Regions from separate parts of the Geobacillus sp. Sah69 genome, predicted to be linked through region 2. Evidence: riboswitches for the same ligand, from Rfam matches in the RefSeq annotation. Region 2 holds a riboswitch; the other holds the start of a gene.

Region 1 (4,343 bases), on a different contig from region 2:
GGTGGGCGGCGTTTTGCTTGATGCTCCAGCGCTGGTCGATATGGTACGCCGATTTGTAATACCATGTCGTCTGTTCGTTTAAATCCGGCACCGTAACGGGAATCTTATAATCTTTCTTTTCCTCGGCGTACACTTTTAAGAAAATCGGGTCAATGCTCGCTGTACTGCCGGCGATGATCGACGTCGAGGCGTTCGGCGCCACCGCCATCACATAGCCGTTTCGCATCCCATAGCGGGCCACGTCTTGCTTCAGCCGATCCCAATCCAATTCACCGTGGCTTTCGTAGCCGCGCCGCTCAAAATAAGCGCCTGTCTGCCAATCCGATCCTGGAAACGCCGGGTAGCTCCCTTTCTCTTTGGCGAGCTCCATGCTCGCTTGAATCGCCAAATACGCGATCGTTTCATACAGCTCGTCGGCATAGCGGACCGCTTCGTCCGACTCCCAGCGAATGCCTTTTAACGCCAACAAATGATGCCAGCCAAAGGTTCCAAGCCCGACAGCGCGGTATTTTTCGTTCGTCAGGCCGGCTTGCAGCACAGGGATATTGTTTAAATCAATGACATTATCGAGCATCCGCATTTGAATCGGGATCAGCCGCGCCAAAACGCCGTCGGTCACCGCCCGCGCCAAGTTGATCGACGATAAGTTGCAGACGACAAAATCGCCTGGGATTTTCTCAATGATGATCGTCCCGTCTTTCACATATTGCCGCTTCGTCACTGTCGGGCTTTGGTTTTGCGCGATTTCCGTGCAAAGGTTGCTGCAGTAGATCATCCCGAGATGGCGGTTCGGGTTTTGCCGGTTCACTTCATCGCGGTAAAACATAAACGGCGTCCCCGACTCGAGCTGGCTGCGCATAATGCTTTTCATCACGTCGATCGCCGGCACTTTTTCTTTCGACAGCCTTGGTTCGTTGACGCATTGCCAATATTTCTCGCGGAAACTCCCGCGCCCTTTTTCCTCATCATAAAAATCTTCCAAGCTAAACCCCATCACCTTCCGCACTTCATGCGGATCAAACAAGTACCAGTCGCCGCGCTGTTCGACTTGCTCCATGAACAAATCAGGGATGCACACGCCGGTGAACAAATCATGCGTCCGCAGCCGTTCGTCGCCGTTGTTGAGCCGCGCATCGAGAAACGCAAAAATGTCTTTATGCCATACATCTAAATAGACGGAAATGGCTCCTTTTCGCTGTCCCAACTGATCGACGCTCACCGCTGTATTGTTCAACTGCTTCATCCACGGGATGACGCCGGAGGAGACCCCTTTGAATCCTTTGATGTCGCTGCCGCGCGACCGGATTTTGCCTAAATAGACGCCGATGCCGCCGCCCGATTTCGACAAATTGGCGATGTCGGTGTTGCTGTCATAAATTCCTTGCAAGCTGTCATCGACCGTATCGACAAAGCAGCTCGACAGCTGGCCGTACGACTTCCCAGCGTTGGCAAGCGTCGGCGTCGCCACGGTCATGTATAAGTTGCTTAACGCCCAATACGCTTCCTTCACGAGCGCAAGGCGCCGCTTTTGCGGTTCATTCGCCATGAGCGTCATGGCAATGACCAAAAACCGCTCCTGCGGCAATTCATACAACCGCCGCTCATAATCGCGCGCCAAATACCGGTCCGCGAGCGTGCGCAGCCCAATGTACGTAAACAGCTTGTCCTTCTCCGGATCAAGAAACGCACCGATGGCGTCGACTTCTTCTTTCGTATAACGTTCAAGCAAGAACGGACTGTACACCCCTTGTTCCGTCAGCGCAACAAGCAGCGAGTAGAAATCGCCATACCGCTCGCGTTCATCGTACCCGCGCTGCCGCGCCGCTTCACGGTACAATTGCCGCAAATACAGCCGGGCGCACACAAACGTCCAGTCCGGCTCCTCTTCATCAATGTAAGAAAGTCCTTCCAAAATAGCCGTTTGGTGCAGCTGTTCTACCGTGACGGACTCCTTTCGGCTAAGAAGCTGCCAAACACGCTCGACGTATTCATCAAGCGACAGACGGCCGAATCCAGCGGCGGCTTGCCCAATCAGCGACACAAACTCTTCACGTGAAAACGAAACCGACTTCCCTTGATCATCGAGGATGACCGTTTTCGTCAATGTGGTCATTCGTTTCTTCTCTCCTTCCATAAAAAAATCCGCTCGGGCAGGCGAGCGGATGAAACGACAGACGAAAAAAGGCAGACGAACCCTTTGTTCTTTTCCCCTATCGTTTCATCTTCTCACACCCCGAAGAACATGAAACGTTCCAAGCAAGGCAGGTCTCCTGACTCGTGCATCGTCCTACTTTGGGGCCTTCCCAGCGGCGCGCCGAACAGCTCTTGCCGCCAGTGGCCATCCCATTTCGTCCGCACATACAGTTGCGGGGGCAGTTCCGGATTCGCACCGGATTCCCTATTAAGTCCTGATGGACACCGTTGCTTGGCAGAACAATATGTAGTTGTAAAAAAAGACCTCAAAACCAATATATAGTAGTTTAGCATCCTGATGGAACAAGCATATACCAAAACCGGGAAAATTGCAAGAGCGGGAGAAAGCAAATTTTCTCTTTCGCTTCGCCAAAGGCAAGGAAACTGTCCGCACCATCGAAAAAGGCGTTCTAGGTGTCGCCCTTAGAACGCCCTGTCGTTTCCCTGCTACGCCTCCAAAACAGACGCTGGCCGCTCCTCGCTTTGTGCGGATGAAGCAAAATCGTACTTCTTTTCCACATACACTTGATGCCAAACCATAAACGCCAACACCGTCCACAGCTTGCGGCTGTGGTCCGCCTTGTGGCGGGCATGTTCATCCAGCAGCCGATAGAGCACGTCCTTATGGAACAGATGATCAGTTTCGCTTTCGTTGATGAGCTGTCTCGCCCAGTCATACATTTCGTTTTTCAGCCAGTGGCGAATCGGCACGGGGAACCCTAATTTTTTCCTGTTTAACACATGATCCGGCACGATGCCTTCGGCGGCTTTACGTAAAATATATTTCGTCGTACCGTTGGCTATCTTCATATCAGGGGCGATTTGCCTAGCAACCTCAAATACCTTTTTGTCTAAAAAGGGAACGCGCAGCTCAAGCGAATGGGCCATCGTCATTTTGTCCGCTTTGACTAAAATATCGCCCCTTAGCCATGTATGAAGATCAATATACTGCATCCGGTTGACGGGCGGGTCATGAAGCGTTTCGCGGTAAAACGGAGCCGTCACCGCCGTATATTCGCACCCTCCTCGGTACGTTTTGAGCAGCGCCGCTTTTTCCTTTTCGCTATAGATTTTGGCATTGCCGACATACCGCTCTTCAAGCGGCGTCGTGCCGCGCTCCAAAAAGCTTTTTCCTTTCATTCCGTCCGGAAGCAGCTTCGCGATCATCCGCAACACCGCTTTTACGATGTTTGGCATACGCACAAACAGCCGCAGCGACTCTGGTTCGCGGTAAATGTTGTAACCGCCGAACAGCTCGTCCGCCCCTTCGCCAGAAAGCACAACCGTGACATGCTTTCTCGCCTCACGAGCGACAAAATAAAGCGGCACCGCCGCAGGATCGGCAAGCGGATCGTCCATATGCCACATAATTTTCGGCAGCTCTTCCATATACTCCTGCGGTGAGATGACATAGCTAATGTTGTCTACCCCAAGCTTCTCTGCCGTTTCTTTTGCGACATCGATTTCACTGAACCCTTCCCGCTCAAATCCGACGGAAAAGGTCTTCAGGTGCGGATGGAATTGTTTCGCGATGGCGACGATGAACGATGAATCAATGCCTCCCGACAAAAACGCACCGACCGGCACATCGCTGCGCATATGGACGTTGACCGAATCAAACAGCGCATCGCGGATTTTCTTTACAAGCTCCTCTTCCGATTGGCGAATGGGGTCGAAGGATGCCTTCCAATAACGATGAATCGTGAGCGGTTTTCCGACTTGTTTCTTGAGATAATGCCCCGGCTCCAGCTTGTAAATGCCGGCCGACATCGTCAGCGGCTCAGGGACATATTGGAATGTTAAATAATGCTGCAGGGAATCGCCGTTTAGCGACTCCTGTCCCAGAGCGAGCAAGATGCTTTTCTTTTCCGAAGCGAAAAACGTGCAGTCTCCTTGCTCCGCATAAAAAAACGGCTTAATGCCGAACGGATCCCGCGCCGCAAACACCGTTTTCTCTTGCTTGTCCCAAATGACAAACGCAAACATCCCGCGCAGCTTTTCGACCGCTTTTTCTTTTTCCGCGCTGTAAAGGGCGACAATCACCTCGGTATCCGAATGCGTCGCAAACGAATATCCTTTCGCCGCCAGCTCTTCCCGCAATTCAAGATAGTTGTAAATTTCCCCGTTAAAAATGATCCAATATCGATCGT
Region 2 (4,343 bases):
CAAATAGGCGCGCTGCCGCTCGCCGCCGCTCAATCGTTCGAGCGGTTCATCGATTTTCCCCGTCAGGCCGACGGCCGCAAGCGCGTCTCGGAGGGCGGCTTCATCGTCCTCCGTCCACGTCGGAAAGAAGCCGCGCTGATGAGGATAGCGGCCGAGCGCCACCGTTTCCCTCACCGTATAGCCGGGCGCCGCCTCCGCTGTCTGCGGCAAGACGGCGGCCATCCGCGCCCATTGCTTCGCAGACAGCGCCGAGAGCGTTCGGCCATCGATGACGATCTCCCCGCTTGCCAGCGGCAGCTCTTTGCTGATGAGTTTGATCAAAGTCGTTTTCCCGCTTCCATTCGGCCCTAAGATGCCGAATATTTCGCCTTTTTCCACGGCAAACGTCACACCATCAAGCACTTGTTGCTGCCCGTATCGATGCGATACGGCCCGCACCTCGAGCATCGTCATCCCATCTTTCGTTTCGTTTTTCGGAAAAACAAGACGGCAAATAGCGGAGCGCCGATCAGCGACGTAATGACGCCGATCGGCAGTTCGCGCGGTTCAATGATCGTCCGCGCCGCCACATCGGCAAGCACAAGAAACGCACCGCCGTACAAGAGCGACAGCGGCAACAGCACCCGGTAGTTCGGCCCGCACACAAGCCGAACCATATGCGGAACGACAAGCCCGACAAAGCCGATCGTCCCTGACACCGACACCGCCGCGCCGGTGAGCAGCGCCGCTGCCGTCAAAATGATGACTTTTCGGTGCGTAACATCAACGCCGACATGAAGCGCCGCCTCCTCGCCAAAGGCAAACGCGTTCAACTCGCGGCTGTTGGCGATGAGCACTGCGGCCCCAACGAGAAAAAACGGCAGCAACAGCCCGCTGTATTTCCAGCCGCGCATCGCCACGCTCCCCATCAGCCATGAGATGATTTGCCGCAATTCTTCCCCGGTCAACGCGATCATGAGCGAAATGAACGCGCTGAAAAACGCGCCGAAGATAATGCCGGCTAAAATGATCGTCTCAACCGACATGCGCCGCTCCACAGCGCGAGTGAACGCCAAAACGGCGGCAAGCGTCGCCATGCCAAACAAGATGCTCACGACCGGCAGCGTGAACGTGCCAAAGAACGGCCATTGCCAGCCGAGAAAGATGACGAGCACCGCCCCGACCGACGCGCCGGACGAGACACCGAGCGTGTACGGATCGGCGAGCGCATTTTTTAACAGCCCTTGAAACGCGGCCCCGGCCAGCGCCAATGACGCCCCGACCAAAAACGCAAGCACGACGCGCGGCAAGCGGATCGCCATCACGATCGGCACCCAATCAGCCGGAATGTGGCGAGGCAGCGCCGCTCCGAACCATTCAGCCGCCAAAATGCGGACAATAGAAGAAAAGGGAATCGACAGCGATCCTGTCGATACCCCTACGAGAAGCGATAACACGGCCGCGGTGACGGCCAATATATACATCCACATTTTACTTGAACACATCCGGGTAAATGGCTTTGGCAAGTTCCTCGACCCCTTCGACAAGGCGCGGACCCGGTCGGCTTACTAAGTCGGTGTTGACGTCATACACCCGCTTGTTTTTCACCGCCGGCACGTCTTTCCAAGCGGCGCGCGCCAACACTTGCTTCGCTCCGCCGTATGTCGTGATGATGACATCCGGCTTATAGGCCACGGCTTTTTCTTCCGTCACCATCGGCCAGCCTTCCAAGCTGCCGGCGACGTTTTTCGCCGAAATCACTTGAAGCATCTCATCCATAAACGTCCCTTTGCCGGCCGTATAAATTTGCGGCGGCGGCGACACTTCAATCCAGACATTGGCCTGTTTGTCCGCCGGGATTTGTTTCGCTTTTTCTTTGATTTTCGCAAGCTTCTCTTTCATCTCATCAATCACTTGCTTCGCTTTGTCCGACGTCCCGGTCGCTTTGCCGATCAAGTCGATGGACGCATATACATCGTCGAACGACTTCGCGTCATTGACGACAAGCACGGTAATGCCGGCGTCTTTCAATTGCTTGAGGCCATCGCGCGAGTTATGGGCGCTTGACGCGTGGGCCAAGACGAGATCCGGTTTGAGCGAAATGATTTTCTCGACGTTGAATTCCATGCCGCCGATTTTCGTTTTCGTTTTGACGTCTTCCGGATAATTGTCAAAATCGCTGACGCCGACGATCTTATCGCCCAACCCCAACGCATAGGCGATTTCCGTATTGCTCGGGATGAGCGAGACGATTTTTTTCGGTTCCGCTTTGATCGTGACATCCTCGCCAAGCCCGTCTTTCACCGTCACCGGAAACGCCGCTTGTTCCGTTTTCGGTTCTTCTTTTTTCGCAGGCTGGGCGTTGCTATTGGCTCCACTGCTGCAGCCGACCAGCACGGCGGCCAAAAGGAAGAACACCGCCACCACCGCCGGCCATGTCCAACGTTTCATCCGTCATTCCCCCTTCGATGATGTATGTACAACAAAAAAGCCCATTCCGTCCGAACGGGGAATGAGCACGAAACAGACCGCCAATGGGCACAACAATGCCCTGTACGACTGTTTCCACGTCTCACCCCCCGAAGATTCGGAAACTGCGGCAAGCAAGGCAGGTCTACTGGCTCATGCTTCATCCTACTCTGAAGCCTTCCCGTACGGAAAACAGCGCAAGCCATCTGTCCGTACAGTGGCGATTTCATTTCGTCCGCATTGACAGTTGCGGGGACAGCTCCGGATTCCCACCGGATTCCCTATTAAGCCTTTTCGGCGCCTTGCTGCGAGTTGATGAATTTGTCGGATATGGACATTTTTATATTAAAGCAAGGCCTGGCATTTGACAACTGTGAATTTTACAGTGGGCTGGCGGCAGGCGGTCATCGATCACTTTTGCGGTCAGGCAGCTCGGCTCCAGTGTCCGTGTTTTGTACGGAACGCCGCATGCGCCGTTGCATCGAGCTCCGTGATGTCAAATGCCGCCATGTTGCCTATTCATCGATTCCCACAAACCTCATCTTTTGAGTTTCTTCCGGCTGCGGAGAAACGTTCCTTTTCCATATGTCGCTAAAAAAATTAGGAAAGACGCCTCACCTCTGGCACGGCGTCTTTCCCCGATACAACCTTCATCTCGTCACTGTTGAATATATTTGTCAAACACAAAGCCGAAATCCTTCACCGTATAGTTCTTTTTCGCTTCCGTCAGCCAGCGAAAAGCGTATTCATTCACGGCTTGAAAATCCGCCGACACATTGGCGCCGTCACCGCGCATGTTGGCCAACACCTTGGCCGCCAGTTCCAAACTCCGCTCCGCATAGTGGAACTTCGTTTCGTTTTCATGGCAAATCTCCGCGATCGCCAACAGCGATTTATACAAATCTTTCAGTTCCTCAATATGCTTTTTATGCACATCAATGGAGTAGGAATGCGGTCCAATTTTAAATTTAATTTCCGCATCCAAATCGACCGTCCCGGCCGTTTCGAGCGATACGTCGGAAATCGGATGCTTGTAGTAATCGTAGCGGCGCAGCGTCCGTTTTTTGCTCGCGGCGCTCGTGCCGTCCAAATGAATGAGCGCGCGGTTGGTGAAGCAATACTCATCCGATTTTGATTTGATAAGAAAATAGATTTTCTCCCCATCCTCGTGCATCACATAATCATCGGCATCGACTTTGTCATAGTCTTTCGGCTGAATGACCGCACCGATGTCGCTTAACCCAAGCACATCGGCGGCGACTTTTCCAAACATGCTCATGTTCCTCCGGCTCCTTCCACGTTTTATCGGCGCCCGCCTATTGGCGGATGAACGGCGTTTTGCCTTAACAAGGCGCCGTAATCTCATACCTTTCATCTATGTAATACGTCGAGATCGGAAAAACGTTTCATCGCCTCTAAAAATCAAAGACCCAACGCCTTTTATGACGGCGTCAGGCCTTACAAGCGACTACAGTTCCCCGCTTAGACGAGAGTCTTTGTTCGTGAGCCGCAAAAAGATCAGGTAAACGAGTCCAATCGCGATCCAAATCAATCCGAGCTTTTTGCTGAGCGGGTCAAGATTGACCCACACATAACCGATGATGGTGAACTACCCCCACTTAATTTTCTAGCGAAAATTTGAAGTGGAGGCTTCCAAAGAAGTTTGACTGCTTCAAGCAATCCTTATTCTTTGAGGCGTGTCCACTTCGCCGCTAGAGCATAAGACACTCAGGTCTACAGCTTTACTTTTCTTTAAGATGTTTAATGCGCCATTGACATCAGCATTCATTAGTTTGCCAGACTTTGTTCGATACAAGCCGCGCTTAATACGTTTGCCGCTGAACTTATATTCTTTTGGATTGTCGGCATTATATTCAGGAATCTCATCGCCGTCA

What was found. Region 2 has a riboswitch for cobalamin ahead of AP057_RS11380 (ABC transporter substrate-binding protein). Riboswitches for the same ligand answer to the same signal wherever they lie in the genome.
Region 1: it holds a riboswitch for cobalamin, as region 2 does, so the genes downstream of both, AP057_RS03205 (ribonucleoside-diphosphate reductase subunit alpha) here and AP057_RS11380 (ABC transporter substrate-binding protein) in region 2, are expected to answer to the same signal.

Annotation. Positions count from the first base shown of each region.
Region 1 covers NZ_LLKS01000019.1:265,559-269,901, reverse strand. Annotated here, with positions in the region: gene AP057_RS03205 (ribonucleoside-diphosphate reductase subunit alpha) at 1-2,113, opposite strand, end outside; cobalamin riboswitch at 2,243-2,438, opposite strand; gene asnB (asparagine synthase (glutamine-hydrolyzing)) at 2,641-4,343, opposite strand, start outside.
Region 2 covers NZ_LLKS01000045.1:30-4,372, reverse strand. Annotated here, with positions in the region: gene AP057_RS11390 (adenosylcobinamide amidohydrolase) at 1-453, opposite strand, end outside; gene AP057_RS11385 (iron ABC transporter permease) at 450-1,484, opposite strand; gene AP057_RS11380 (ABC transporter substrate-binding protein) at 1,471-2,430, opposite strand; cobalamin riboswitch at 2,569-2,768, opposite strand; gene AP057_RS11375 (PH domain-containing protein) at 3,107-3,721, opposite strand; partial or broken gene AP057_RS11370 (RNA-guided endonuclease TnpB family protein) at 4,121-4,343, opposite strand, start outside.